Regions from separate parts of the Pseudorhodoferax sp. genome, predicted to be linked through region 2. Evidence: predicted binding sites of a transcription regulator. Region 2 holds the regulator's gene; the other holds the start of a gene.
What was found. Region 2 encodes FNR, which switches genes on or off when oxygen is low (the NO sensors DNR and NnrR bind a similar motif). Its sites were predicted from a motif close to TTGATNNNNATCAA; they were not measured.
Positions count from the first base shown of each region.

Region 1: cyoA (ubiquinol oxidase subunit II) is a predicted target of FNR. The motif match lies at 4,799-4,812, and genes of this name have one in related genera.

Region 1 is NZ_JASGJZ010000001.1:4,855,823-4,870,678, reverse strand. It holds gene QM782_RS22530 (SURF1 family protein) at 1-635, opposite strand, end outside; gene cyoD (cytochrome o ubiquinol oxidase subunit IV) at 632-1,057, opposite strand; gene cyoC (cytochrome o ubiquinol oxidase subunit III) at 1,057-1,674, opposite strand; gene cyoB (cytochrome o ubiquinol oxidase subunit I) at 1,667-3,670, opposite strand; gene cyoA (ubiquinol oxidase subunit II) at 3,681-4,691, opposite strand; gene QM782_RS22505 (MFS transporter) at 4,883-6,223, shown strand; gene QM782_RS22500 (NADPH-dependent FMN reductase) at 6,281-6,877, shown strand; gene QM782_RS22495 (YkvA family protein) at 7,109-7,387, opposite strand; gene QM782_RS22490 (YbaN family protein) at 7,523-7,954, shown strand; gene QM782_RS22485 (TonB-dependent receptor) at 8,076-10,193, shown strand; gene QM782_RS22480 (universal stress protein) at 10,243-10,680, opposite strand; gene egtB (ergothioneine biosynthesis protein EgtB) at 10,864-12,180, shown strand; gene egtD (L-histidine N(alpha)-methyltransferase) at 12,195-13,157, shown strand; gene QM782_RS22465 (DUF427 domain-containing protein) at 13,183-13,464, shown strand; gene QM782_RS22460 (2OG-Fe dioxygenase family protein) at 13,538-14,284, shown strand; gene QM782_RS22455 (universal stress protein) at 14,321-14,767, shown strand.
Region 2 is NZ_JASGJZ010000001.1:3,958,283-3,973,138, forward strand. It holds gene QM782_RS18540 (Bug family tripartite tricarboxylate transporter substrate binding protein) at 1-110, shown strand, start outside; gene QM782_RS18545 (malonate--CoA ligase) at 141-1,691, shown strand; gene QM782_RS18550 (universal stress protein) at 1,735-2,178, opposite strand; gene QM782_RS18555 (heavy metal translocating P-type ATPase) at 2,285-4,645, shown strand; gene ccoS (cbb3-type cytochrome oxidase assembly protein CcoS) at 4,645-4,806, shown strand; gene ccoN (cytochrome-c oxidase, cbb3-type subunit I) at 4,885-6,321, shown strand; gene ccoO (cytochrome-c oxidase, cbb3-type subunit II) at 6,350-6,973, shown strand; gene QM782_RS18575 (cbb3-type cytochrome oxidase subunit 3) at 6,989-7,126, shown strand; gene ccoP (cytochrome-c oxidase, cbb3-type subunit III) at 7,151-8,050, shown strand; gene ccoG (cytochrome c oxidase accessory protein CcoG) at 8,091-9,512, shown strand; gene QM782_RS18590 (nitrogen fixation protein FixH) at 9,524-9,784, shown strand; gene QM782_RS18595 (hypothetical protein) at 9,803-10,072, shown strand; gene fnr (fumarate/nitrate reduction transcriptional regulator Fnr) at 10,050-10,769, opposite strand; gene hemN (oxygen-independent coproporphyrinogen III oxidase) at 10,883-12,298, shown strand; gene QM782_RS18610 (sulfite exporter TauE/SafE family protein) at 12,306-13,001, shown strand; gene QM782_RS18615 (flavodoxin family protein) at 13,051-13,542, opposite strand; gene QM782_RS18620 (UdgX family uracil-DNA binding protein) at 13,825-14,856, opposite strand, start outside.

The DNA.
Region 1 (14,856 bases), 900 kb from region 2:
CGCAGCACCGTCAGGCCGGCGGCGGGCCAGGCCTGCGCCGCGCCGGCGGCCGCCGGCGCGGCCTCGGCGTCGACGAAGTAGGGCGCGACGCGGCTGGCCGGCAGGCCGCGCGCGGCGGCGATGGCGGCCACGTCGCGCGAGTGCCAGCGGCCGGCCGCCGGGTCGTTCTCGCGCAGGAAGCCGCCCCGGGGCTCGCTGATGCGCAGCAGGCCGACCACGACGACCTCGCCGCGCGGCGCGGGCGCGCCGCGCGCATCCGGCGCCCGCGCCGCGGGCGGCACGAAGCCGCGGTTCACCAGCACCAGGCTGCCGTCGGCCTGCCGCAGCGGCGTCAGCACCCAGTAGCCGGCGCCGAGCGCGGTGGCGGCCTGCACCAGCGTCTCGTCTTCGTGCAGGAACTGCCCCTGCAGCCGCAGGCGGCGGTACTCGTAGCCGGCCGGGGCGGCCAGCACGGCCGGCCATTCGGCGGCCGGCGGCGGCGGGCCGGGGGGAGCATGCACGCGGGCCTGCACGCGCGCGATCAGGTCCTTCTTCCAGGACAGGCGCTGCACCTGCCAGGTGCCCAGCGCGGCGAACAGCACGCACAGCAGGGCCGCGGCGGCCGCCAGCAGCGGCAGGCCGCGGCGCCGCGTCATTCCGGCGCGTGCTGGGGGTGCTGCAGCGATGGCGGCTCGGCCGCGTGCGAGGGCATCATGTTGGTGTTCATGTGGAACATGACCCACAGCGTGCCGGCGATGCCGATGGCCACGAACACCACCGTGAAGACGGTGGACAGCAGCGTCCAGCCGCCCTCGATCTTGCCGTTCATGTGCAGGAAGCAGACCATGTGCACCAGGATCTGCACGACCGCGAAGGCGCCCAGCACCAGCACGCCCATGGTGCGGTTCTCGACCATCTTGCCCATGACCAGCCAGAACGGGATGGCCGTCAGGATCACCGACAGCATGAAGCCGATCATGTAGCCGGAGAACGTGCTGTGCGGGCCGTCGTCGTGGTGGTCGTGGCCGTGGTCGTCGTGGTGGCCATGGTGGCCGGCATGCACCTCGTGCGTGGACATCACAGCACTCCCATCAGGTAGACAAAGGTGAAGACGCCGATCCAGACGACGTCCAGGAAGTGCCAGAACATGGACAGGCACATCAGCCGGCGCTTGTTCTCGCGGATCAGGCCGTGCTTGGAGATCTGGATCATCAGCACGACCAGCCAGATCGTGCCGAAGGTCACGTGCAGGCCGTGCGTGCCGACCAGCGTGAAGAAGGCCGACATCGCGGCGCTGCTCTGCGGGCCGGCGCCTTCGTGGATCAGGTGGCGGAACTCGTACAGCTCCACGGCCAGGAACAGCACGCCGAAGACGCCGGTCACGAACAGCCAGCCCAGCGTGCCGCCGACCTTGCCCAGCTGCTTCTGCAGCATCGCGAAGCCGAAGGTGATGGACGACAGCAGCAGGAACGCGGTGTTGATGGCCACCAGCTTGAGGTCGAACAGCTCGGCGCCGCCGGGGCCGCCGGCATAGCTGCGGCCGAGCACGCCCCAGGTGGCGAACAGCGCCGCGAAGATGAGGCAGTCGCTCATCAGGTAGAGCCAGAAGCCCAGCGCGGTGCCGTTCTCCGGATGCGGTTCGTGCGCCAGGTGGTAGGCGCGCACGGGGGTGGGGGCGTGTGCGAGATCAGACATGGCGGGCCAGCAGCTGGGTGCGCGCGTTCTCGGTGGAAATCACGTCGGACGCCGGGATGTAGTAGTCGCGCTTGTAGTTGAAGGTGTGCACGATGGCGGCCAGCACGACCGCCGCGAACGAGCCGGCGGCCAGCGGCCACATGTGCCAGATCAGCGCGAAGCCGCAGATCAGCGACAGCACCGAGATCACCACGCCGGCGCCGGTATTGGCCGGCATGTGGATCGGCTGGAAGCCTTCCAGCGGGCGCCGGTAGCCGTGCTTCTTCATGTCCCACCAGGCGTCGATGTCGTGCACCACGGGCGTGAACGCGAAGTTGTACTGCGGCGGCGGCGAGGAGGTCGCCCATTCCAGCGTGCGGCCGTTCCACGGGTCGCCGGTGTGGTCGCGCAGCTGCTCGCGCTTGAAGTAGCTGACCACCAGGCCGACCACGAAGCTGCCGATGCCGAAGGCGATCAGCACGGCGCCGAACAGCGCGATCTGGAACCAGATCTGCAGCGAGGGGTCCTCGAAGTGGTTCATGCGGCGCGTGACGCCCATCAGGCCCAGCACGTACAGCGGCGTGAAGGCGAACCAGTAGCCGGCCAGCCAGAACCAGAACGCGCACTTGCCCCAGAACTCGTCGAGCTTGTAGCCGAAGGCCTTGGGGAACCAGTAGTTCATGCCGGCGAACATCGCGAACACCACGCCGCCGATGATCACGTTGTGGAAGTGCGCGATCAGGAACAGGCTGTTGTGCAGCACGAAGTCGGCCGGCGGCACGGCCAGCAGCACGCCGGTCATGCCGCCCACCGCGAAGGTGACCATGAAGCCCACGGTCCACAGCATCGGCACGGTGAACTGGATGCGGCCGCGGTACATCGTGAACAGCCAGTTGAAGATCTTCGCGCCGGTCGGGATCGAGATGATCATCGTCGTGATGCCGAAGAAGGCGTTGACGCTGGCCCCCGAGCCCATCGTGAAGAAGTGGTGCAGCCACACCAGGTACGACAGGATCGTGATGCAGACCGTGGCGTAGACCATCGAGGTGTAGCCGAACAGGCGCTTGCCGCAGAAGGTGGCGACGACCTCGGAGAACACGCCGAAGGCCGGCAGCACCAGGATGTAGACCTCGGGGTGGCCCCAGATCCAGATCAGGTTCACGTACAGCATGGCGTTGCCGCCCAGCGTGTTGGTGAAGAAGTTCGTGCCGACGTAGCGGTCCAGCGACATCAGCGCCAGCGCGGCCGTCAGCACCGGGAAGGTGGCCACGATCAGCGCGTTGGTGCACAGCGAGGTCCAGACGAACACCGGCATCTTCATCATGTCCATGCCCGGCGCGCGCATCTTGATGATGGTGACCAGCAGGTTGATGCCCGACAGCGTGGTGCCGACCCCCGCGATCTGCAGCGACCAGATGTAGTAGTCGAGCCCGACCCCGGGGTTCTGGTTGCCCAGGTTGGACAGCGCCAGCCAGCCGGAGGTGGAGAACTCCCCGAGGAACAGCGAGGCCATCACCAGCACGGCGCCGGAGGTGGTCATCCAGAAGCTGAAGTTGTTCAGGAACGGGAAGGCCACGTCGCGCGCGCCGATCTGCAGCGGCACCAGGTAGTTCATCAGCCCGGTGACCAGCGGCATGGCCACGAAGAAGATCATGATCACGCCGTGGGCGGTGAAGATCTGGTCGTAGTGGTGCGGCGGCAGGTAGCCCAGGTTCTCGCCGAAGGCCATGGCCTGCTGCAGCCGCATCATGATCGCGTCGGCGAAGCCGCGCAGCAGCATCACGATGCCCAGCACCATGTACATGATGCCGATCTTCTTGTGGTCGATGCTGCAGAACCAGTCGCGCCACAGCGGGCCCCACAGGCGGAACTTGGTCAGCACGGCGAGCATGACGATGCCGCCCAGGACCACGGCGATGAAGGTCCACAGCACGATCGGCTCGTGCGCCATCGGGATCGAATCCCAGGTGATGCGGCCCAGCAGCCAGTGGGCGGGCGCGGAGGTGTGTTCGGTCATGGCCATGGCTTCAGAATTCCTGCAGGTCCTTGCGCGTTTCGGCGGTGCACATCGCGTCCTCGGACGCGGCGGCCAGCGCCAGGGCGCTGGCATGGGAGCGGTTGCGCGTGGCGTCGCGGGCCATCACCTCGTGCATGCAGGTCTGGCCGTCCTCGACGCACAGGTTCAGCACGCGCCGGTACAGGTCGGCATCGACGCTGGAAAAGCGCATGACGGGCGTGCGCTCGCTGGGCTTGGCCAGCTCCGAGTAGGCCGCGCGCGTCAGCGGCTGGCCCTCGGCCTTGGCCTTGGCCACCCACTGCGCGAACTCCTGGTCCGAGACACCGTGGAACTTGAAACTCATCCCCGAGAAGCCCGTGCCGCTGTAGTGCGAGGAAATGCCGTGGAACACGCCCGGCTTGTTGATCACCGCGTGCAGTTCGGTCTGCATGCCGGGCATGGTGTAGACCATGCCGGCCAGGTCGGGCACGTAGAACGCGTTCATGGTCGTGCTGGAGGTCAGCTTGAAGTGGATCGGGCGGTCCACCGGCGCGGCCAGCTCGTTGACCGTGGCGATGCCCTGCTCGGGCAGCACGAACAGCCATTTCCAGTCCAGCGCCACCACCTGCACCTCCAGCGGCCGGACGTTCTCGGGCACCGGCTTGCCGGCCGCCAGGCGGTCCAGCGGACGGTAGGGGTCGAGCTGGTGCGTGCTGATCCAGGTCAGCGCGCCCAGCGCGATGACGATGACCAGCGGGGCGGCCCAGATCACCAGTTCGAGCTTGGTCGAGTGGTGCCAGTCGGGGTCGTAGTCGGTGTCGGCGCGCCGGCCGTTCTGGCGGTAGCGCCAGGCGAACAGCAGCGTCAGGATGATCACCGGCACGATGATCAGCAGCATCAGCACGGTGGCCATGACCACCAGCCTTCCTTGCTGCGCCGCGACGTCGCCGGCCGGGTTGAGCACCACCAGCTTGCTGCATCCGGCCAGCAGGCTGGCGAGGGTGAGCAGAGCCGGTCCACGGAGTGTTTTGAGAGCACGCATGCTGGACGGGGCGGGTTTGGGGTGTCGAGAAAAGGCAGGCACTCGGGTAAACCCTGTGCAAGACCGCGAAATGTATCGCGGCGCTGCGGAGCCGCCGATAGGACGTTTTGTCCCACGTCAAGCCTGCCGGTACCGATGCTACGGTATATAGTGCCGCCCACGCTACCGCTTCGACGCAGAGAGAACCGCCGATGTCCACGCTCAGCCACGCCGCGCACTATCCCGGGACCCCGCAGCATCCGTCGTCCGTGCATTCACCGGAGGCGGAGCACCACGTCGCGCCGGGCGACATCGCGGTCGGCGTGGTGATCGGCCGGGCGTCCGAGTACTTCGACTTCTTCGTCTACGGCATCGCCTCGGTGCTGGTGTTCCCGACGGTGTTCTTCCCGGGCATGCAGCGGCTGGACGGCACGCTGTGGGCCTTCGCGCTGTTCGCGCTGGCCTTCGTCTCGCGGCCGTTCGGCACCGTGATCGCGATGGCCATCCAGCGCCGCTGGGGCCGGGCGGCCAAGCTGACCTCCGCGCTGTTCCTGCTGGGCAGCTGCACCGCCGGCATCGCTTTCCTGCCCGGCACGGCGACCATCGGCGAGTCCGCGGTCTGGCTGCTGGCCGTGTTCCGCCTGGGGCAGGGGCTGGCGCTCGGCGGCTCCTGGGACGGCCTGCCGTCGCTGCTGGCCATGAACGCGCCGAAGGAGCGCCGCGGCTGGTACGCGATGATGGGCCAGCTCGGCGCGCCGGTCGGCTTCATCCTGGCCAGCGCGCTGTTCGCCTTCCTGTACGCCAACATGTCGTACGCCGACTTCGTGGACTGGGGCTGGCGCTATCCGTTCTTCGTCGCCTTCGCGATCAATGTGGTGGCGCTGTTCGCGCGGCTGCGCCTGGTCGCCGCGCAGGAGTACGAGGAGCTGCTGGACAAGCAGGAGCTGGTGCCCGTGCCGGCCGGCGAGCTGATGCACGAGCAGGGCCGCCACGTGTGGATCGGCGCGTTCGCCGCGCTGGCCAGCTATGCGCTGTTCCACCTGATCACGGTGTTCCCGCTGTCGTGGATACAGCTCTACACCGAGCAGTCGATCCCGGGCTTCCTGGTGATCCAGATCATCGGTGGCTTCCTCTGCGCGGGCGGCATCGTGGCCTCGGGCTGGATCGCCGACCGCTACGGCCGCCGCCAGACGCTGGGCGCGCTGGCGATCCTGATCGCGGTGTTCAGCGGCTTCGCGCCGACGCTGCTGAACGGCGGCACGCTGGGGCAGGACGTGTTCATCCTGCTGGGCGCGACCCTGCTGGGCCTGTCCTACGGCCAGGCCGCGGGCACGGTCACGGCCAACTTCATCCGGCGCTACCGCTACGTCGGCGCGGCGCTGACCTCCGACATCGCCTGGCTGTTCGGCGCGGCCTTCGCGCCGCTGGTGGCGCTGGGCCTGTCGGCGCACTTCGGCCTGGGCTACGTGAGCCTGTACCTGCTGTCCGGCGCGGTCTGCACGCTGGCGGCGCTGGGCCTGAACCGCGCCCTCGAAGCCGAGAGCCGGGCCTGACGCCCGCCTTCCCCTCACAGGACTTTTTCCGGACCGATCCGGACAAAGGGGTGTGCCATGACCTCGATGCGGCTCCTCGTGATCCCCGCCAGCGTGCGCGCCGGCTCGCTGAACGTGCAGCTGGCCCGCCATGCGGAGCAGGCGGCGCGCACCGCCGGCTGGCTCACCCGGCTGCTGGACCTGCGTGCGCTGGACCTGCCGCTCTACGACGCCGACCTGGAGGCTGCGCGGGGCGTGCCGTCCCGCGTGCGCGAACTGCAGGACGCGATCGCCGAGAGTGACGCCCTGCTGGTCGTCACGCCGGAATACAACGGCTTTCCGACACCGCTGTTCCTGAACACCTTCGACTGGCTGTCGCGCCTGCCGGCGGCCGATGGCCGGCCCGCGGGCCTGGCGACCACGGCCGACAAGCCCGTGGGCCTGCTATCGGCATCGCCCGGGTTGCACGGCGGCCTGCGGGCGATGAACTACGTGCGCCAGTACCTGCAGATGGCGTTCGCGATGCTGGTGCTGCCGCAGCAGTTCGCGCTGGGCCGGGCGCACCAGGCCTTCGACGCGCAGGGCGCGCTGGCCGATCCCAAGGCGGCCCAGTCCGTCGCCCGGGTGCTGGACGCGCTGGCGCGCGTGGCCAGCGCGCTGCCGGCGGTGCGCTGAGACGCTGCGAGCGCATCCCTCGCGCCCACGCGGGGCCCTCGATGAGCGTCCACGTGCATCGCCATCGCCGTGCCCGGGGCCTCGCCCTTCGGGCCGAGGGACGTCGAGCCCCGGGCGGGCGTTGCAGTCCTTGCCCCGGCATCAGCCAGGGCGGCGGCCTGCGCCTACGCCCGTGGCCTGGCGCCCCCCGTCGTGGGCGCGATCGATCCATTCACGGCTTCTGAACCGCGTTCAGCCGGCGGCGGCGCGCGCGTCGAGCTCGGTTTGCAGGCCCTGCGGCAGGCGGCCCAGCAGCCAGCGCACGGCCAGCGGCAGCAGCACCACGTCGTCGATCACGCCGAAGAACGGAATCGCGTCGGGCAGCAGGTCGAACGGCGATACCAGGTACAGCACCAGGCCGGCCGTGGCGTACTTCAGCCAGCCCGGCGCGCGCGGATCGCGCAGCGCCCACCAGAGTTTCTTCAGGTCGCCGCGGACCAGGGTCCACAGCAGGGACAGGCGTTTGGCCATCGTCGGTGCTCCTCGGTGCCGGAACCGGGCAGGCTGCCCGTCCGCCCGACATGGGGGCGGCACGGCCGAGTGCAAGAGCGCGTGCCGCCGGATGGCCGGCGGCGGCGGCGGTGCTGGTCCAGAATGCGCCTCACCATGCCCCTGACCGACGAACCGACCGCCGCCACTTCGGCGCCGCGGCCGCCCCGGCCGCTGCCGGCGCCTTGCCGCTGGGCGCTGCTGGCGCTGGCCTGCGTGTCGCTGGCGACCGGCATCGTCGGCATCTTCGTGCCCGGGCTGCCGACCACGGTGTTCGTGCTGATCGCGGCCTGGGCCGCCGCGCGCAGCTCGCCGCGGCTGCACCGCTGGCTGCTGCGGCACCGCGTGTTCGGCCGGCTGATCGCGGACTGGCAGGCCGGCGGCTGCGTCAGCCGGCGCGCCAAGTGGAACGCCAGCGTGGCCATGGCCGTGTGCGCCGGCGTGCTGCTGTGGGCCGGCAGCCGCTGGTGGGTCACCGCGCTGGCCTGCGGCTGCATGGCGGCGGTGCTGGCCTGGCTGTGGCGCCGGCCCGAGCCGGCCGGGCGCTGACGCCCGGTATACTCCGCCGCCTTTTTTCGCCAGGCTGCTCCTCGCAGGAGCTCCCCAGCCGACCGTTCGCCGCTGCTGCCGCGGCGCCACGCCACAACGATGCTTTCGGGGGGAGTTTCCTATGCGCCATCGCCGCGCCACACCTGGTCGCCTGCCTGTTCTTCCCTTGCGCGCCTGCGCGGTCGCCGCCTGTACCGGCCTGCTGGCCGGCCAGGCCGGCGCCGAGGAGGCGGCGGTCACGCTGCCGACGGTGCAGGTCACCGGCAGCCAGTACGACCCGGACGACGTGCGCCCCGAGGGCGTGACCACCGCCACCAAGACCTACCTGCCGCCCAAGGACATCCCGCAGACCATCGACACGCTGGAAGTCAACAAGTACAAGAGCTACGGCATCAACGACCTGTCGATCATGCTGGACGGCGTGCCCGGCGTGAACACCAACTACGACATGCGGGGCGAGGGCGTGATGATCCGCGGCTTCTCGGCCGACAGCGGCGACATCTACCGCGACGGCGTGCGCGAGAGCGGCCAGGTGCGCCGCAGCACGGCCAACGTGGAGCGCATCGAGATCCTGAAGGGGCCGGCCTCGGTGCTGTACGGTCGCAGCAGCGGCGGCGGCATCGTCAACATGGTCAGCAAGCAGGCGCGCTTCGACGTCAAGAGCAGCGTGACGCTGCGCGGCGGCTCCTGGGAGAACTTCGGCGGCACGATCGACATCAACCACGTGGTGAATCCGAACGTGGTGGTGCGGCTGACGGCCGACCGCGAGCAGGCGCACAGCTTCCGCTCGGGTATCCGCAACCGCAACGAGATGGTCTCGCCCAGCATCCTGGTCGACACGCGCAAGGGCCTGCGCTGGACCGCGCAGTACACCTGGGACAACGTCTGGCGCGTGCCCGACCGCGGGCCGTCCTACAGCAGCCTGCCGGCCGGCGTGTCGAGGCGCACCGGCTTCCAGCACCCGGGCGACTACGTGGAGGACCGCCTGCGCGTGCTGCGCTCGGACCTGGCCTACGACTTCAACCCGCAGTGGAGCCTGCGCTGGGTGGCGAGCCACCGCACGGCCAACCAGGACTTCGACCACTACTTCGGCGGCAGCTACAACGCCGGCACCGGCCTGATCCGTCCGAACTACGCCTGGCAGGTGACGAACAACCGCACCACGGCCAACACGCTGGACCTGACCGGCAAGTTCAAGACCGGTGGCGTCGAGCACGACCTGCTGGCGGGGCTGGAGATCAGCGAGGAGCGGCGCCGGCCGCAGGTGTTCGGCACCGTCGCCGCTGCCTTCAGCTACGACCCGTTCAACCCCAACCCGTCGTCCTGGCCCGACCGGCCGGCGCGCGTCGACCCGACCCAGAACAACCTCCACAAGGGCGAGGCCCAGGCCGTGTACGTGCAGGACCTGATCAGCCTCACGCCGCACTGGAAGGTGCTGGCCGGGCTGCGCCACGACCGCTTCAAGTTCCATTCGACCAACTACGTGGACAACATCGCGCGTGGCTACGACGGCAGTTCCACCAGCCCGCGCATCGGCGTGATCTGGCAGCCGGTGCCCGAGCAGAGCCTGTACGCGTCGTACAGCAAGAGCTACTCGCCGTACGGCGGGCGCGGCATCCTGACCGTGAGCGCGGACCCGACCGCCGTCTACGACGATGCGCCGCAGTACTCGCGCCAAGTGGAGGTCGGCCTCAAGAGCGACTGGCTGCCGGGCGGCATGCTGTCGACCCAGGTGGCGGTCTACGAGCTGGAGCACTACAACATCCGCTACCGGCCCGATCCCGACAACGACCCGTACACCTGGGGCGTGCGCGGCACGGAGCGTTCGCGCGGCATCGAGTTCAGCGCCGCGGGCCGCGTGGCGCCGAACTGGTACGTGCGCGGCGGCGTGGCCTTCATGAGTGCCAAGGTCGCGCGGGACCTGCAGACGCCGGCCAACGAGGGCAAGTACCTGACGAACACGGCCAAGCGCAACGGCAACGTGTTCCTGCGCTACGCGCCGCCGGGCCCGTGGTATGGCGAGATCGGCGTGACGCACACCAGCGCGCGCTGGCTGAACGCGGCCAACACCTCGGAACTGCCGGGCTACACGCGCTGGGATGCGATGCTGGGCTGGCGTTCGGCGCCGTGGACCGTGACGGCCGCCGTCTCCAACCTGTTCGACGCCGAATACTGGCGCTCCAGCGCGATGCCCGGCGCGCCGCGCAGCTTCCTGCTCAGCGCGAACTACCAGTTCTGAACCGCCGGCGTTCTCGCACACGCGCCCGGCCCGCGGGCCGGGGCCGCGCTCAATGGATGATGGACACCAGCACGCTGCAGTGCGCGTGCTCGATCAGCGCGCCGGAGATCGCGCCCTGCCACCAGCGCGCGGCCCAGTTCTCCAGGTGCTTGTGGCCGACCACGATCAGGTCGGCACCGGTGTGCTTGGCATGGCGCGTGATCTCGGTCACCGAGTCGCCGCACAGCACCTGGCCGTCGACCTGGTGGCCGTCCGCGCGCAGCCGCTGCAGGCCGGCTTCCAGGATGGACTGGTAGCGCTCGCGCTCGCGGTCCTCGGCGGCCTGGTCGTAGACGCCGACCTCCAGGCCGATCGAGCCCACGTGCAGCGGCATGACGGCGACCAGGGTCAGCTCGGCGCCGCTCAGGTGCGCCAGGTCGCCACCGTCGAGCAGGGCCTTCTGCCCGGCTTCGGAGCCGTCGTAGGCCAACAGGATGCGCTTGTACATGGCATGACTCCCTGGTGAGTGCTGAGGAGGGCGCAGTCTAGGCAAGCTGGCGTGCAGCGTCGAATCGGGGAATGCCCCTGTGCGGCTGTAGGTTTCGTCCTGCATGCGCGTGCGCCGCCGGCCGACGGCCGCAGCGGCCGGGCCGGGACGCCGCCGGCGCCGGCGCGCCCGTAAGGTGCGGGCATGCCGTGCGACGCCGCCGCTCCCGCCGCCCCAGCAGGCCCTGGCCTGTGCACCGCGCCGGCCGGCGCTGCCGAGCCGGGCGGCGAGCGTTCCGCGCTGGCCGCCCGCTACCGCGCCGTGCGCGCGCAGACGCAGGCGCTGGCCGCGCCGCTGTCGGCCGAGGACCAGTGCGTGCAATCCATGCCGGACGCCAGCCCGGCGAAGTGGCATCTGGCGCATACCAGCTGGTTCTTCGAGGCCGTGCTGCTGCAGCCGCTGCAGCCGGGCTACGCGGTCTTCGATCCGCGCTTCTCCTTCCTGTTCAATTCCTACTACGAGGCGCTGGGCCCGCGCCATCCGCGGCCGCAGCGCGGACTGCTGACGCGGCCCTCGGCCGCGCAGGTCGCGGCCTACCGCACGCACGTCGACGCCGCGATGCTGGGCCTGATCGCGCAGGCCGACGGCCCGGCATGGGCGCAGGCCGCGCCGCTGCTGGAGCTGGGCCTGCAGCACGAGCAGCAGCACCAGGAGCTGCTGCTCACCGACGCGCTGCACCTGCTGTCGTGCAACCCGCTGCTGCCGGCCTACGCGCCGGCGCCGGCGGCGCCGCTGCGCCTGGCGCGCGGGCAGCCCGCGCCGCTGCGCTGGCTGGCGCGCCCGGAGAGCGTCGTCGAGATCGGCCACGGCGGCGCCGGCTTCGCGTTCGACAACGAAGGCCCGCGCCACCGCCGCCTGCTGCCGGCCTACGAGATCGCGGACCGGCTGGTCAGCTGCGGCGAGTACCTGCGCTTCATCGAGGAGGGCGGCTACCGCCGCGCCGGGCTGTGGCTGTCCGACGGCTGGGCGCAGGTGCAGGCCCAGGGCTGGCGGGCGCCGCCGTACTGGCTGGCGCCGGGCGACCCGCGCGCGCCGGCGGACGGCTGGCAGGTGTTCGGCCTGGACGGCGTGCAGCCGCTGGACCCGGCCGCGCCGGTCATGCAGCTGAGCTTCTACGAGGCCGCCGCCTATGCCGACTGGGCCGGCGCGCGGCTGCCGACCGAGTTCGAGTGGGAGGCCGCCTGCGGCGCGCCGGGGCTGCGCGACATGGCCGGCCAGGCCTGGCAGTGGACGCGCTCGGCCTACGAGCCCTATCCGGGCTTCCGTCCGCTGCCGGGGCCGGCCGCCGAGTACAACGGCAAGTTCATGGTCGGCCAGCTGGTGCTGCGCGGCGGCAGCCTGGCCACGCCGGCCGGCCATGCGCGGCCGACCTACCGCAATTTCTTTCCGCCGGCCGCGCGCTGGCAGTTCACCGGGCTGCGCCTGGCGCGCGATCCGCAACGCCAGGAGGGCGCACCATGAATCCAGGGCTCGCCATGCAGCCTCGCCTGCGCGTCGTCGGCGCGCCCGACCCGCGGGATGCCTTCCGCGCCGACCTGCACGCCGCGCTGGCCGCGCCGCAGCGCGCGATCTCGCCCAAGTACTTCTACGACGCGCACGGCTCGTCGCTGTTCGACGCGATCTGCGCGCTGCCGGAGTACTACCCCACGCGCACCGAGGTCGCGCTGCTGGCGCGCCACGCCGGCGAGATCGCGCGGCTGGCCGGGCCCGGCGCGGAGTTGGTCGAGTTCGGCGCCGGCTCGCTGCGCAAGGTGCGGCTGCTGCTCGATGCGCTGGAACGGCCGGCGCGCTACCTGCCGATCGACATCTCGGGCGAGCACCTGCAGCAGGCCGCGGCCGCGCTGCGCCGCGAGCACCCGGCCCTGGCGGTGCAGCCCGTGGTGGCCGACTACACCGAGCCGCTGCAGCTGCCGTGGCCGCCGGCCGGCGCCGGCCTGCGGCTGGGCTTCTTCCCGGGATCGACGATCGGCAACTTCGATCCGGCGCAGGCGCTGCGCTTCCTGCGCATGGCCGCGCGGCTGCTGCGCGGCGGCGCGCTGCTGCTGGGCGCCGACCTGGTCAAGGACCCGGCCGTGCTGCACGCGGCCTACAACGACGCGGCCGGCGTGACGGCGGCCTTCAACCTGAACCTGCTGGCGCGCGCGAACCGCGAGCTGGGCGCGGACTTCGACCTGGAGGGCTTCGCCCACGGCGCCTTCTACAACAGCCCGCTGCGCCGCATCGAGATGCACCTGGTCAGCCGCCGCACGCAGCAGGTGGCGCTGGACGGCCGGGCCTATCGCTTCGCGGAAGGCGAGACGCTGCACACCGAGAACTCGTACAAGTTCACCGTGGACGGCCTGCGCGCGCTGGCGCGCGAGGCCGGCTTCTCGCCCGGCCCGGTGTGGACCGACCCGCAGCGGCTGTTCAGCCTGCACTGGCTGTCGGCTCCGGCATGATGCGCGTTCTTCCAAGGAGCCAGCCATGAAAGCAGTCTGGAACGGCAAGGTCATCGCCGAGAGCGACGACCTGGTGCTGGTCGAGGGCAACCAGTATTTCCCGATGTCCTCGCTGAACCGCGACTACGTGACCTTCAGCAACCACAAAACCACCTGTCCCTGGAAGGGGCAGGCCAGCTACTACTCGTTGCTGGTCGACGGCGAGCTGAACCCCGACGCCGCCTGGTACTACGCCGATCCCAAGCCCGAGGCCGCGCAGATCAAGGACCGCGTGGCGTTCTGGAAGGGCGTGAAGATCGAGCCTTGACGAACCGCCGGGCCGGGCGGTGGCACCATTCGGGTCCTCCGGGCCGCGACCGCGGCCCCGTCCGGACCGCCGCATGACCACCACCTCTTTGCTCGCCCCCCCGCTGACCCCGCCCGACCAGTTGGCCGCCACCGTGCGCCGCCAGGGCTTCGCCGTGCTCGACGCCGCCGCCGTCCGCAGCCTGTGCGCCTGCGCGCCGGGCGGGCTGCAGGCGCTGGAACCCTCCTGGGCCGACCTGCCGCCCGACGAGTACCTGAAGGATGGCGGCCGCTACCGCCGCCGCCGCCATGCCAGCCTGGTCGCCGAGGGCGGCGTGCTGCGCGTGGTGCCGCACCGCGCGCACTGGCAGCCGGTCGCCTACAACGCGCTGCACGGCGGCATGGAGCGCTGGTTCGCGCCGATGCTGCCGGCCGACCTCGCGCAGCCGGCCTGGCAGCGCCTGCTGCTGGGGCTGGCGAACGCCTGCAGCGAACTGCGCGGCGGCGCGCCCGCGCCGTGGTACGTCGAGGCGCACCAGTTCCGCATCGACACCACCGACGGCATCGGCCGGCCCACGCCCGAAGGGGCGCACCGCGACGGCGTGGACTTCGTTGCCGTGCTGCTGGTCGCCCGGCACGGCATCAAGGGCGGCGAGACGCGCGTGTTCGAGGCCGACGGCCCGCATGGCCAGCGCTTCACGCTGACCGAGCCCTGGTCGATGCTGTTCCTGGACGACGCGCGCGTGATCCACGAATCCACGCCGATCCAGCCGCTGCGCACAGGCGGCCACCGCGACACGCTGGTGCTGACTTTTCGCGCCAACGGCTTCCAGGACGCCTAGACTGCGGCCTGCGAAGCAAGCACTAGGAGAAAACGCATGTACAAGCAGATTCTGGTTCCCGTCGATGGCTCGCAGACCGCGATGGCGGCGCTGCGCGAGGCCCTGACCATCGCCAAGGCCTTCCAGTCCGACCTGTTCGTGGTCCACGTGATCGATCCGTATCCCTTCCTGGGCGTGGGAGCCGAATACGCGGTCGGCCAGGCCGAGTACCTGTCCGCCGCCACCGAGCAGGCCACCAAGGCCCTGGCCGAGGCGCAGGAGGCCGTCCAGGCTGCCGGCCTCAGCTGCGAGACGGCCGTGGTCGAGGGCCATGCGGCCGAGGACGGCATCATGAACTCGGCCAAGACCAGCGGCGCCGACCTGATCGTGATGGGCTCGCACGGCCGGCGCGGCATCGAGAAGCTGCTGCTGGGCAGCGTCACCCAGCGCGTGCTGCAGGAAGCGCACGTGCCGGTGCTGGTGGTGCGCGGCGGCGCGTCCTGAACCTTCGGGAGTCAGGAAGGGCGGCGGCCCAGAAGGCGTGAACGAACCGCTCGCGGCCACGACGGGGCCCGGCGTGCCCCGGCCCACAG
Region 2 (14,856 bases):
ACGGCGCCGAGTTCGGCGCGCTGACGCCGGCCGAGTTCGGCAGCTTCGTCGGCAGCGAGATCCGGCGCTGGGCCGGCGTCGTCAAGACCGCGGGCGCGAAGATCGATTGAACCCAGGTTGAACCCGCGAGTGCTTCCGAGATGAGCTACACCACCGACACCCAGAACCTGTTCGCCGCGCTGCGCGCGGCCTTCCCGGCCGACCTCGACCAGGTCGCCATCGACGCCACCGAGCCCGGCGGCGCGCCGCTGCGCTACAGCTGGCGCGACCTGGAGCGCGCCAGCGCCATGATCGCCAACCTGTTCGCGGCGCTGGAGCTGCCGCCGGCCTCGCGCATCGCGGTGCAGGTCGAGAAGTCGGTCGAGGCCGTGATGCTGTACCTGGCCACGCTGCGCGCCGGCCACGTGTTCCTGCCGCTGAACACGGCCTACCAGAGCGCCGAGATCGCCTACTTCATCGGCAATGCCGAGCCGGCCGTGGTGGTCTGCAGCCCGGCCAGCTTCGGCTGGGTCAGCCAGATCGCGTTCCAGGCCGGCACGCGCCACGTGTTCACGCTGGGCGAGGACCGCTCGGGCACGCTGCTGGAGCGCGCGTCGCACTGCAGCGACCGGCACGAACCCGTGGCGCGCGGCGGCGACGACCTGGCCGCCATCCTCTACACCAGCGGCACCACCGGCCGCAGCAAGGGCGCGATGCTGAGCCACCGCAACCTCTTGTCCAACGCCCGGGTGCTGAAGGACTACTGGGGCTGGAGGCCGGGCGACGTGCTGCTGCACGCGCTGCCGATCTTCCACGTGCACGGCCTGTTCATCGCGCTGCACGGCGCGCTGCTGAACGGCAGCAAGATGCTGTGGATGGCCAAGTTCGACCCCCGGGCCGCGATCGCCCGCCTGCCCGAGGCCACGGTGTTCATGGGCGTGCCCACGCTGTACGTGCGCATGCTGGCCGAGCCCGCGCTGACGCGCGAGGCCGTGCGCAACATGCGGCTGTTCATCTCGGGCTCGGCGCCGCTGCTGATCGAGACCTTCCGCGACTGGCAGCAGCGCACCGGCCACACCATCCTGGAGCGCTACGGCATGAGCGAGACCGCGATGCTGACCTCCAACCCCTACCGCGCCGAGGACGGCGAACGCCGCGGCGGCACGGTCGGCTTTCCGCTGCCGGGCGTGGCGCTGCGCGTGGTGGACGACGCCGGCCAGCCGGTGCCGGCGGGCGAGGTCGGCGGCATCCAGGTCAAGGGCCCCAACGTGTTCCAGGGCTACTGGCGCATGCCCGAGAAGACGGCCGAGGAATTCACCGCAGACGGTTTCTTCAAGACCGGCGACGTCGGCCGCATCGACGCCGACGGCTACGTGACCATCGTCGGCCGCAGCAAGGACCTGATCATCAGCGGCGGCTACAACGTCTACCCGGCCGAGATCGAGGGCTTCCTGAACGAGATGCCGGGCGTGGCCGAGAGCGCCGTGGTCGGCGTGCCGCACCCGGACTTCGGCGAGGTCGGCGTGGCCGTGCTGATCGCCAGGCCCGGCGCCGCGCTGGACGGCGAGGCGCTGCTGGCCCGGCTCAAGCAGCAGCTGGCCAACTTCAAGATCCCCAAGCGCGCCTTCGTGGTCGAAGCGCTGCCGCGCAACACCATGGGCAAGGTGCAGAAGAACCTGCTGCGCGAACAGTACAAGGCGCTGTTCGCCTGAGGGCCGGCGGCGCCGCGAGGGCGGTGGCCGGCCCGGCGCGCCGTCAGCGCAGCACCAGCACCGGGATGTGCGAGTGCGTCAGCACGTGCTGCGTCTCGCTGCCCAGCAGCAGGCGGGTCATGCCGCGGCGGCCGTGCGAGGCCATCACGATCAGGTCGCAGTTGTGCTTCTGCGCGGCCGAGATCAGCGCCTCGGACACCTGGTCCGAGCGGACCACCACCGGGTGGACGGTGACCCCCTGCGCCTGCCCCGTGGCCTGCACGGCGTGCAGTTCCTTCATGGCGGCGGCGGTCCAGGTTTCTTCGGTGCGCGCCACTTCCTGCATGTCCAGCGCCATCGCGCCGTCGAAGTAGCTCTGCGGATAGGGCGGCACCACCTTCACGGCGGTGATGGAAGCGCCCAGCTTGGCGGCCAGCGCCAGTGCGCTGCTCACGGCCTTCTGAGAGAGTTCGGAACCGTCGGTGGCGACGAGGATGTGCTGGTACATGTGGTGTGCTCCCGTGTTGTGAACGATTCCAGAATAGTTCTGCCGGCGGGTTTTGCATTGATCCACGTCAAGGCACGGACGGCCGCCCCTGCGTACGCTGGCGGCCATGCAAGCAAGTCTTCCTGCGGCAGGCGCCTCTGCTGCGCGCGCGGACGGCGCGCCCGGACCCGGCGGCCTGGCGTGGATCGACGATCCCGGGGAATGGGCCGCGTTCAGCCGCCCGGCCGCGCAACAGGGCGAGGGTGTCTGGGAGTCCAGCCTGGCGGTGGAGGGCATGACCTGCGCCGCCTGCGCGCTGACGGTGGAGGAGGCGCTGCGTGCCGTGCCCGGCGTGCTGTCGGCCGAGGTCGGCGCGGCCAGCCGGCGCGCGCGCGTGGTCTGGCGCGCCGGCCAGGCGCGACCCTCGCAGTGGCTGGACGCCGTGCGCGCGGCCGGCTACCGCGGCGTGCCGCTGGCCGACTTGGCGGTGCGTGCCGAGCGCCGGCGCGACGCGCGCCGGATGCTGTGGCGCTGGCTGGTCGCCGGGCTGTGCATGATGCAGGTGATGATGTACGCCTATCCCGCGTACACCGCCGCGCCGGGCGAGATCTCGGCCGACGCCCAGGCGCTGCTGCGCTGGGCCTCCTGGGTGCTGAGCCTGCCGGTCATGCTGTTCTCGTGCGGGCCGTTCTTCCGCGCCGCGCTGCGCGACCTGCGGCGGCGGCGCGTCGGCATGGACACGCCGGTCACGCTGGGCATCCTGATCACCTTCCTGGTCAGCACCTGGGGCACCTTCGAGCCCGACGGCATCTTCGGCGCCGAGGTGTACTTCGACTCGCTGACCATGTTCGTGTTCTTCCTGCTCAGCAGCCGCTGGCTGGAGACGCGGCTGCGCGACCGCACCGGCGGCGCGCTGGACATGCTGCTGCAGCGCCTGCCCGACGGCGTGGAGCGCGAGCGCGCCGACGGCACGCGCGAGCAGGTGGCCGCGCACCGCGTGGCGGTGGGTGACGTGCTGCACGTGCGCCCGGGCGAGGCCTTCGTGGCCGATGCTCGCATCCTGGACGGCCAGACGCTGGTGGACGAGGCGCTGCTGTCCGGCGAGTCGAGCCCGGTCGCGCGCGGGCCCGGCGCGCCGGTGCTGGCCGGCAGCTACAACCTGGCGGCGGCCGTGCGCGTGCAGGTCACGGCCGCCGGTACCGACACGCGCTTCGCCGAGATCGCCGCGCTGATGGACGAGGCCGCGCGCTCGCGCCCGCGCCTGGCGCTGCTGGCCGACCGCATCGCCCGGCCGTTCCTGCTGGCGGTGCTGCTGGCGGCCGTGGGCGCCTGCCTGTTCTGGTGGCGCCACGATCCCGGCCACGCGCTGATGGTGGCGGTGGCGGTGCTGGTGGTCACCTGCCCGTGCGCGCTGTCGCTGGCGACGCCGGCGGCGATGCTGGCCGCGGCCGGGGCGCTGGCGCGCCGCGGCGTGCTGGTGCGCCGGCTGCAGGCGCTGGAGGCGCTGGCCGGGGTCGACACCGTGGTCTTCGACAAGACCGGCACGCTGACGCGCGACGCGCTGGCGCTGGGCGCGGTGCACACCCGCGCCGGCGTGCACCAGAGCCAGGCGCTGGCCATGGCCGCGGCGCTGGCGCGCCATTCGCTGCACCCGGCCTCGCGCGCGCTGGCGGCGGCCGGTGCCCAGGGGCCGAGCGAGGAGCAGTGGCAGGCCTGCGACCTGGCCGAGGAGGCCGGCCGCGGCCTGTCCGGCCGGCTCACGCGCAACGGCTGGCCCTGGCCCGGCGTGCTGCGGCTGGGCTCGGCCGCGCACTGCGGCGTGGACGCGCCGGCCCAGCAGGACATGACGGTCTGGCTGGCCGACGAGCGGGGCGTGGTCGCCTCCTTCGTGCTGCACGAGGACCTGCGCGCCGACGCCGCCGCCACCGTGGGCCGGCTGCGGGACATGGGGCTGGCCGTGCAGTTGCTGTCCGGCGATGCCGGCGCCGCCGTCGCGCGCGTGGCCGCGCAGCTGTCCATCGCCGGGGCGCGCGGCGGCTGCTCGCCGCAGCACAAGCTGCAGGCGCTGCGCGAGCTGCAGCGCCAGGGCCGGCACAGCGCCATGGTCGGCGACGGCCTGAACGACGGGCCGGTGCTGGCCGGCGCCGACGTGTCGTTCGCGTTCGGCCATGCCGTGCCGCTGGCGCAGGCGCAGGCCGACTTCGTGGCGCCCGGCGGCGCGCTGATGGTCGTGGCCGACACGCTGGCGCTGGCGCGCCGGACCATGGCGGTGGTCCGCCAGAACCTGGCCTGGGCCGCGCTGTACAACGCCGTCAGCGTGCCGCTGGCGATCGCCGGCTGGATGCCGGCCTGGCTGGCCGGCCTGGGCATGGCCGCCAGCTCGCTGCTGGTGGTGCTGAACGCGCTGCGCCTGTCCGCCGCGCTGCCCGTGCCGCCGGCCGGCACGGCGCCGGTGCGGCTGCCGCGCCCCTTGCCGGAGCATTCCTGATGGACATCCTGTTCCTGCTGATCCCGCTGTCCGTGGTGCTGGTGTTCTTCATCCTGGGCGGACTGTGGTGGGCCATCGACCGCGGCCAGTTCGAGGACATCGAGGCCGAAGGCGAGCGCATCCTGCGCGCCGCGGAGGATCGGCCGGTCGCCGGCGATTGACATGCGTCAAAGCGGCTTTGTCGGCGCCGTCCGACACTGCCGGGCAGTTCTGTAAGTGCGTTCAGAAGAGAGGCGACGATGAAACAGTCGAGTGGCCAGGCCGCGGTCTACAACGACGCCGTAGTGCGTCAGTTTTCCGTCATGGCCGTGGTGTGGGGGGTGGTGGGGATGCTGGTGGGCGTGATCATCGCCGCCCAGCTGACCTGGCCGGAGTTGAACCTGGGCATCCCGTGGCTCAGCTACGGCCGGCTGCGGCCGCTGCACACGAACGCGGTGATCTTCGCCTTCGGCGGCTGCGCGCTGTTCGCCACGGCCTACTACGTGGTGCAGCGCACCTGCCAGACGCGGCTGTTCGGCGGCTGGTTGCCGGCCTTCACGTTCTGGGGCTGGCAGCTGGTCATCGTGGCCGCGGCGATCACGCTGCCGCTGGGCTACACCTCCGGCAAGGAATATGCCGAGCTGGAGTGGCCGATCGACATCCTGATCGCGCTGGTCTGGGTGGCGTTCGCGGTGGTGTTCTTCGGCACCGTGGGCACCCGCAAGGTGCGCCACATCTACGTGGCCAACTGGTTCTACGGCGCCTTCATCATCGCCGTGGCGCTGCTGCACATCGTCAACAGCGCGGCCGTGCCGGCCAGCTTCTGGAAGAGCTACTCGGCCTACGCCGGCGTGCAGGACGCCATGGTGCAGTGGTGGTACGGCCACAACGCCGTGGGCTTCTTCCTCACGGCCGGCTTCCTCGGGATGATGTACTACTTCATTCCCAAGCAGGCCGAGCGCCCGGTCTACAGCTACCGGCTGTCCATCGTGCACTTCTGGGCGCTGATCTTCACCTACATGTGGGCCGGCCCGCACCACCTGCACTACACCGCGCTGCCGGACTGGACGCAGTCGGTCGGCATGGTGTTCTCGCTGATCCTGCTGGCGCCCAGCTGGGGCGGCATGATCAACGGCATCATGACCCTGTCGGGCGCCTGGCACAAGCTGCGCGACGACCCGATCCTGCGCTTCCTGATCGTCTCGCTGTCGTTCTACGGCATGAGCACCTTCGAGGGCCCGATGATGTCGATCAAGACCGTCAACGCCCTGTCCCACTACACCGACTGGACCGTGGGCCACGTGCACTCCGGCGCGCTCGGCTGGGTCGGCCTGATCTCCATGGGCTCGCTGTACTACCTGATCCCGCGCCTGTTCGGCCGCAAGCAGATGCACAGCGTCAAGGCCATCGAGCTGCACTTCTGGACCGCCACCATCGGCATCGTGCTGTACATCGCCGCGATGTGGATCGCCGGCGTGATGCAGGGCCTGATGTGGCGCTCGGTCAACCCCGACGGCACGCTGACCTACACCTTCGCCGAATCCGTCAAGGCCACCTTCCCGTTCTACGCGGTGCGCCTGCTGGGCGGCCTGCTGTACCTGTTCGGCATGGTGGTGATGGCCTGGAACATGTTCATGACCATGGCCTCGGCGCGCCCGGCCACGGTGGTGATTCCGCAGCCGGCCTCCGCCCACTGAGTCCCAAGAAGAAGAGGAACCCACTGCCATGTCGCAGAACATTGAAAAGCCCTCGACCCACGAGAAGATCGAGACCAGCAACTTCCTGATGATCGTGCTGATCCTGCTGGTGCTGGTCGTCGGCGGCCTGGTCGAGATCGTGCCGCTGTTCTTCCAGCGCTCCACCACGGTGGCGATCGAGGGCGTCAAGCCCTACACCGCGCTGCAGCTGGCCGGGCGCGACATCTACCTGCGCGAGGGCTGCTACAACTGCCACTCGCAGATGATCCGCCCGCTGCAGGCCGAGACGCTGCGCTACGGCCACTACTCGCTGGCCGGCGAGTTCGTCTACGACCACCCGTTCCAGTGGGGCAGCAAGCGCACCGGTCCGGACCTGCACCGCGTGGGCGGCAAGTACAACGACGAATGGCACCGCGTGCACCTGGTCAACCCGCGCGACGTGGTGCCGGAATCCAACATGCCGGCCTATCCCTGGCTGGAGAAGAACGGCATCGACGGCGCCCAGCTGCAGGCCAACATGCGCGCGCTGCGCCGCGTCGGCGTGCCCTACACCGACGAGGAGATCGCCAAGGCCGCCGAGGACGTGAAGGGCAAGACCGAGATGGACGCCACCATCGCCTATCTGCAATCGCTCGGCCTGGCCGTGAAGTAGAGGAGGGAGGACGCCATGGACATCAACACCCTGCGCTCGGTGGCGACCGTGCTGTCGCTCGCCGCCTTCATCGGCATCTGGGCCTGGGCCTGGTCGCGCCGCAACCGCCAGGCTTTCGACGAAGCCGCCCGCCTGCCGTTCGAGCAGGACTGAACCCCACGCGAACGAGAGAACATCATGAGCGACTTCACGAGCGGCTTCTGGTCGATTGCGATCACGGCCGTGACCTTGGTGGGCATCATCGGCTGCGCCCTCCTGCTGTGGGCGGCCGGCAAGGCCAAGGTCTCGCCGAGCGGCGACAACACCACGGGCCACATCTGGGACGGCGACCTGCGCGAGATGAACAACCCGCTGCCGCGCTGGTGGGTGTGGCTGTTCGTCATCACCGTCGTGTTCGGCCTGGCCTACCTGTGGATGTACCCCGGCCTGGGCACCGCGCCCGGCTCGCTGAACTGGACCTCCGTCGGCGAGCACGACGCCGAGGTCAAGAAGCACCAGGAAGCCACCGCGCCGATCTACGCCAAGTACGCCGACATGCCCGTGCCCGAGATCGCCAAGGACGCGCAGGCCATGGCCATCGGCGAGCGGCTGTTCATGAACAACTGCGCGCAGTGCCACGGCTCGGACGCGCGCGGCAGCAAGGGCTTCCCGAACCTGGCCGACGGCGACTGGCTGTACGGCGGCGAGCCCGACAAGATCATCGAGACCGTCACCAAGGGCCGCATGGGCGTGATGCCGCCGCAGGCCGCCGCCGTCGGCTCGCCGGACGACGTGCGCAACGTCGCGCACTACGTGCTGAGCCTGTCGGGCAGCCCGCACGACTCGGTGCGCGCGGCGCTCGGCAAGTCCAAGTTCATGGTCTGCGCGGCCTGCCACGGCAGCGACGGCAAGGGCAACCCGCTGCTGGGCGCGCCCAACCTGACCGACGACGTCTGGCTGCACGGCTGGGGCGAGGACGCCATCGTCGCCATGATCAACAACGGCAAGACCAACCAGATGCCGGCGCAGGAAGGCAAGTTCACGCCGGAGCAGATCCGCGTGCTGGCGTCCTACGTCTGGGGCCTGAGCCACCAGTGATCCACACGAGCCGTCCGGCGCAGACCGGCGGCCAGCCACGATGAACACCCCGCGCAAGATCGTCCCGATCAAGCCCGAAGGCGAGGCCGAGCTGGTCTCGCTGTTCGAGGCGCACAAGACGGTCTATCCACGCACCGTCACCGGCTACTTCCAGAACTGGCGCTGGGCCCTGGTCTGGGCGACCCAGCTGCTGTTCTACGGCCTGGCCTGGCTGCAGTGGGGCGGCCGCCAGGCCGTGCTGTTCGACCTGGAGGCGCGGCGCTTCTACATCTTCGGCCTGGTGCTGTATCCGCAGGACTTCATCTACCTGTCGGGGCTGCTGGTGATCTCGGCGCTGTCGCTGTTCCTGTTCACGGCCGTGGCCGGGCGGCTGTGGTGCGGCTTCAGCTGCCCGCAGACCGTCTACACCGAGATCTTCCTGTGGATCGAGCGCAAGATCGAGGGCGACCGCGGCGCGCGCATGAAGCTGGACGCCGGCGGCATGTCGATGGAAAAGCTGGTCAAGAAGTGGTTCAAGCACATCGTCTGGATCATGTTCGCGCTGTGGACCGGCTTCACCTTCGTCGGCTACTTCACGCCGATCCGCGAGCTGGCGATGTCCTTCATCACCACGCGGCTCGGGCCGTGGGAGACCTTCTGGGTGCTGTTCTACGGCTTCGCCACCTACGGCAACGCCGGCTTCCTGCGCGAGCAGGTCTGCAAGTACATGTGCCCGTACGCGCGCTTCCAGAGCGCGATGTTCGACCGCGACACGCTGGTCGTCAGCTACGACGAGGCGCGCGGCGAGCCGCGCGGCAGCCGGCCGCGCAACGCCGACCCGGCCGCGCGCGGCCTGGGCTCGTGCATCGACTGCACGCTGTGCGTGCAGGTCTGCCCGACCGGCATCGACATCCGCAAGGGCCTGCAGTACGAGTGCATCGGCTGCGGCGCCTGCGCCGACGTGTGCGACGGCGTGATGGACAAGATGGGCTATGCGCGCGGGCTGATCAAGTTCACCACGCAGCGGGGCCAGGAGCAGGGCTGGAGCCGCGCGCAGATCTGGCGCCGCGTGCTGCGCCCGCGCGTGCTGGTCTACGCGGCGGTGCTGCTGGCGATCTCGATCGCGCTGCTGACCAGCCTGGCCCTGCGTACGCCGTTCAAGGTCGACGTGGTGCGCGACCGCGGCGCCATGGCCCGCATCGTGGCCGGCGGCGCGATCGAGAACGTCTACCGCCTGCAGATCATGAACGCGACCGAGGCGCCGCAGCGCTTCGCGATCGGCGCCACCGGCCTGCCGGGGCTGTCCGTCGTGTCCGAGCCGGAGATCGAGGTCGATGCCACGGCCTCGCGCTGGGTCGCGGTGCGGCTGCAGCTGCCCCACGGCGGCGCGGCCAGCGGCTCGCACCCGATCCGGTTCGAACTGCGCATGCTGTCGGGCGACGGTGCCGTGCGCGAGAAGTCGGTATTCCTGGTACCGCGATGAAGGAGATTCGGATGCAAGTTCCGCAGCAAGCACTGCAGGCCCCCGTCGCCGCCCGCCCGTGGTGGCGCCACGGCATGGTCTGGATGGTCATCGCCGGGCCGGCGGCGGTCGTGGTGGCCGGCATCGTGACGGCCGTGATCGCGTTCCAGGGCGCCGACCCGGTGGTCCAGGACCCCGCCGCGGCGCAGGCCGCCGAGCAGTCGTTCGACCACCAGCCGGCCATGCAGGGCCGCAACCACGCGGCCACCGGCGGCGTGCCGGCCGCGCGCTGAAGGGCAGGGGCCGCCGCCATGTGGGGACAACGCCTGATGTGGATCGCCTGGCCGGCCTTCCTGGCCGCGGGCGTGCTGGAGATGCTGGTGTTCGCGCTGATCGACCCGCACGACCTGCACTGGTTGGGCCGCGCGCTGGAATGGTCGCCGATGGCCGTCTACACCGCCACCTTCTTCGGCTTCTGGCTGGTGTGCATGGGCGCCTGCGCGATGACGGCGCTGCTGGCGCTGACGCCGGCGGAGCTCAACCGCGGCGCGGCGCGGCTCAATGGCAGACCTGTGGATTGACGATGCGCTGCAGCGCATCGGCATCGCGGATGCGCAGGTGCCGCTGCTTGACCTCGACGATGCCCTCGTCGACGAACTTGGAGAAGGTGCGGCTCACGGTCTCCAGCTTCAGGCCCAGGTAGCTGCCGATCTCCTCGCGCGTCATGCGCAGGATCAGCTCGCTGCGCGAGAAGCCGCGCGCGTGCAGGCGCTTGACCAGGTTCAGCAGGAAGGCCGCCACGCGCTCCTCGGCGCGCATGCTGCCCAGCAGCAGCATCACGCCGTGCTCGCGCACGATCTCGCGGCTCATGATCTTGTGCACGTGGTGCTGCAGCGCGTTGACCTCGCGCGAGAGCTCTTCCAGCCGGTCGAACGGCATCACGCAGACCTCGGCATCCTCCAGCGCCACGGCGTCGCAGCTGTGCCGGTCGTTGACGATGCCGTCCAGGCCGATGATCTCGCCGGCCATCTGGAAGCCGGTGACCTGTTCGCGCCCGTCGGCCGTGGCCACCGTGGTCTTGAAGAAGCCGGTGCGGATCGCGTAGAGCGAGCTGAACTTCTCGCCGTTGTGGAACAGCGTCCCGCCGCGCTTGATGGAGCGGCGCGTGGCGACGACCTCGTCGATGCGCGCGAGCTCCTGCTGGTCCAGCTGCATCGGCATGCACAGTTCGCGCAGATTGCAGTTGGAACAGGCGACTTTGACGGCGAGTGGGTTCATGGCGTCCTTTCTGACCTAGCGCAAATTGTCTCAAAACCGATTGTGACGGCGCTTGATCATGGTCAAGCACGGGATTGTTCTACCGCGGCACAGTGGCAGCCTGAGGATTTCCCATGACGACGACGATGGCTTCCCTTGCCGTTCCAGCCTGCCAGGTTCCCGAGGACGTGCTGCGGCGCTTCGACCGGCCCGGGCCGCGCTACACCTCCTATCCGACGGCCGACCGCTTCGTCGAGGCCTTCGGCCCGCAGGACCTGGCGCAGGCCTTGCAGCAGCGGTGCAACGGCGGGGCGGGGCAGGCCCTGCCGCTGTCGCTGTACGTACACGTTCCGTTCTGCGAATCGCTGTGCTACTACTGCGCCTGCAACAAGATCATCACCCGGCGCCACGAGAAGGCCGGGCCCTACCTGGACTATCTGGAGCGCGAGATCGAGCTCGTCGTCGCTGCGCTGGGCGCGGGCCAGCCAGTATCGCAGCTGCACCTGGGCGGCGGCAGCCCGACCTTCCTGGACGACGCGGAACTGGCGCGCCTGATGGACGCGCTGCGCCGCCGGTTCGCGCTGGCGCCCGGCGCCGAGTGCGCGATCGAGGTCGATCCGCGCACCGTCGACGCCGCGCGGCTGGAGCGGCTGGCCGCGCTCGGCTTCAACCGCCTGTCCTTCGGCGTGCAGGACTTCGACCCGGCCGTGCAGAAGGCCGTGCACCGGGTGCAGCCGTTCGAGCAGGTCGAGGCGCTGGTGCGCGCCGCGCGCGGGGCCGGCTTCGAGTCCATGAACGTGGACCTGATCTACGGCCTGCCGCAGCAGACGCCGGCCTCCTTCGCGCGCACGCTGGAGCAGGTGGTCGCGCTGCGGCCCGAGCGCATCGCGCTGTACGGCTACGCGCACCTGCCCGAGCGCTTCAAGCCGCAGCGGCGCATCCATGCCGAGCAGCTGCCCGACGGCCCGGCCCGGCTGGCCATGCTGGGCGCGGCGCTGGCGCGCTTCCAGCAGGCCGGCTACGTCTACGTCGGCATGGACCACTTCGCGCTGCCCGACGATCCGCTGGCCGTGGCCAAGCGCCAGGGCCGGCTGCACCGCAACTTCCAGGGCTACAGCACGCAGCCGGACTGCGACCTGGTGGCGCTGGGCGTGTCGGCCATCGGCAAGGTCGGCGCCACCTACGCGCAGAACGCCAAGACCATGGAACAGTACTGCGACCTGATCGACCAGGGCCGGCTGCCGGTGGTGCGCGGCCTGGCGCTGGGCCGCGACGACCTGCTGCGCCGCGCCGTGATCATGGCGCTGATGTGCCAGGGCGAGCTGGCGTTCGAGTCGATCGACCTGGCCTGGCTGATCGACTTCCGCCGCTACTTCGCGGCCGAGCTGGAACAGCTGCGCGCGCTGGAGGACGACGGCCTGATCGAGATCGACGCCCAGGGCCTGCGCGTGACCGACACCGGCTGGTACCTGGTGCGCGCCGTCGCCATGGTGTTCGACCGCTACCTGCAGGCCGACCAGGCGCGCGCCCGTTTCTCCAGGATTCTCTGAACGCCCCATGGCTGCCGAACTGGCCACCACCGCGCTGCTGATGGGCCTGGCCGGCGGGCCGCACTGCGCCGTGATGTGCGGCGCGGCCTGCGCCGGCGTGGGCCGCTCGGGCCGCGGCGCCGTGGCGCTGTTCCAGGCCGGGCGGCTGTGCGGCTATGCCGCGCTGGGCGCGCTGGCGGCCTGGTCGCTGCAGGGGCTGGGCTGGCTGGGCGGCGCCAGCGCGGCGCTGCGGCCGGCCTGGACCTTCATGCACCTGGCGGCCGCCGCGCTGGGCCTGGTGCTGCTGCTGCAGGCGCGCCAGCCGGCCTGGCTGGAACGGTTCGGCCGCCGCCTGTGGCAGCGCGCCCGCGCCCGGCTGCCGGCGCGCGGCGGCCTGTTCGCCATCGGCATGGCCTGGGCGCTGATGCCCTGCGGGCTGCTGCAGGCGGCCCTGATGACGGCCGCGCTGACCGGCCATCCAGCGCAGGGCGCCACGGCCATGGCCGCGTTCGCGCTCGGCTCGGCCGTGTCGCTGTGGGCCGCGCCCTGGCTGCTGCTGCGGCTGCCGGCGCTGGCCGGCGGGGCAGGGGCCGGCGGCGGCGCGGCCCAGGGCCTGTCGGCCTGGGGCACGCGCCTGGCCGGCCTGGCGCTGCTGGCCAGCTCGGGCTGGGCCCTGTGGATGGGCCTGGTGCACGACCAGGCGCCCTGGTGCCTGCCGCGGTAGCGGCCCGCCGCCCGTCGCCGGACCAGCGCGGCCGGCGACGGGCCGGTCGCTAGAAGATCCCCAGCGCCAGCCCGGCGGCCAGCGCCGCGCCCAGTTCCTCGGCCTGCGCCAGGTCCGGCGCGGCGATGTGCTTGGGCGCCAGGATCTGCTCCGGCGTCTGCGCATGGGTGCAGACGATCAGCGGCTCGGCCGCGGCCTTGAGGCGCCAGCCGGTCGCGATGCGCGCGATCTGCCGCGCGGCGTTGCTGCCGTCGCTGCCGGCGCAGACCAGCGTCGCGTAGGGCCGGCCCTGGATGCGGTCCAGCACCGGGTAGTAGCAGCGGTCGAAAAAGTCCTTCATCACGCCGGCGATGGCGGCCAGGTTCTCGGGCGTGGCGAACAGGTAGCCGTCCGCGGCCAGCACGTCGTCCGGGCCGGCCTCGGGCGCGCGCAGCAGGCGGACGTCGACCCCCTCTTCCTGCCGGGCGCCGCGCGCGGCCGCCTCGGCCAGTTGCGTGGTGCCGCCGGTCATACTGTGGTGGACGATCAGCAGCGTCTTCATCCCCGTTCTCCATGGCGCTGGCGCGCCACCCGCGGGGCCTGGAACCGGACCGCAGGCAGCGGTTCGGCAGGCCGCGGAGCGGCAGGCCATGCCAGCGGACGCCGCGGGCCGGCGTTGCCGGACCCGCCGGCGCGCCGTGCAGGCCGCAGCTGCTCCTGCGGGGCAGCCGCGCCGGGCCGTCCGAGCCTGCGCAGGCAGGCTCGGAGCCGTGGCGATCCGCCCCCCGGAAGGGACGGGCGCAACGCGCAGCGCGCAGACTGGGAGTGTTTCATCCCGGGCATGTTAGGGGCCATCGCCGCCGTCCGTCCAGGCGACGCCGGCCGCCCGGCCCAGGTCGTCCAGCCAGCCGGCGAACAGGGCGCCGGGGTCGGGCGCGTCCAGGCGCAGCAGCGCGGCCGGGTGCAGCGTGACCAGCACCGGCAGGCCGTCGGCGCGCCGCAGCCACTGGCCGCGCACCGCGGTGACGGCGACCGGCCGCCCCAGCAGCGCGCGCGCCGCCGTGGCGCCGAGTGCGATGGCCGCGCGCGGCCGCACCAGCGCGATCTCCTGCTCCAGCCACTGGCTGCAGGCGGTGGCCTCCAGCTGCCCCGGCGTCTTGTGCAGCCGGCGCTTGCCGCGCAGCTCGTGCTTGAAGTGGCGCACGGCGTTGGTCAGGTACAGCGCGTCGCGTGGCCAGCCGAGCGCGTCGAGCGCGCGCTGCAGCACCTGGCCGGCCGGGCCGACGAAGGGGCGGCCCTGCAGGTCTTCCTGGTCGCCGGGCTGTTCGCCGACCAGCATCAGCGCGGCGCCGGGCCGGCCTTCGCCATGCACCGCCTGGGTCGCGTGCCGGCCGATCGGGCAGGCGCGGCAGGCTTCGGTGGCCAGGCGCAGGGCTTCCAGCGTGCCGGCGGCGGCCGGCGCGGGGCGGCGGTCCAGTTGCAGCGCGATCGAGGCGGCCGGCCGGCGGCGCTGCGGGTCGGCGCCGCCGGCCTCCAGCATGCGGCCGCTGCGTTCGGCGGCTGCGTGCAGCAGCGGCGCGATCAGCGCGCTTTCCGGCAGGTTGGGCCAGTAGCGGCGCGGCATCTCCTTGCGCATCATGGCCGGCTTGGGCCGCGCCGGGTTGAAGATGTGGGCGTAGTAGGTCAGCCACAGCCGTTCGCCGGCGTCGGGGCCGGGCGCGTCCGCGCGGTTCGCGCCGGGGCCGCAGCGCAGGGCTTGGCCGTCCCAGGCCACGCTGCGCTCGGGCGTCAGGATGGCCCAGCGCATCTGCGCGAAGCGCCGCACGAAGAACGGCGCCGTGGCGCGCAGCGTGTGGTGCGCGGGCTCGAACCAGGC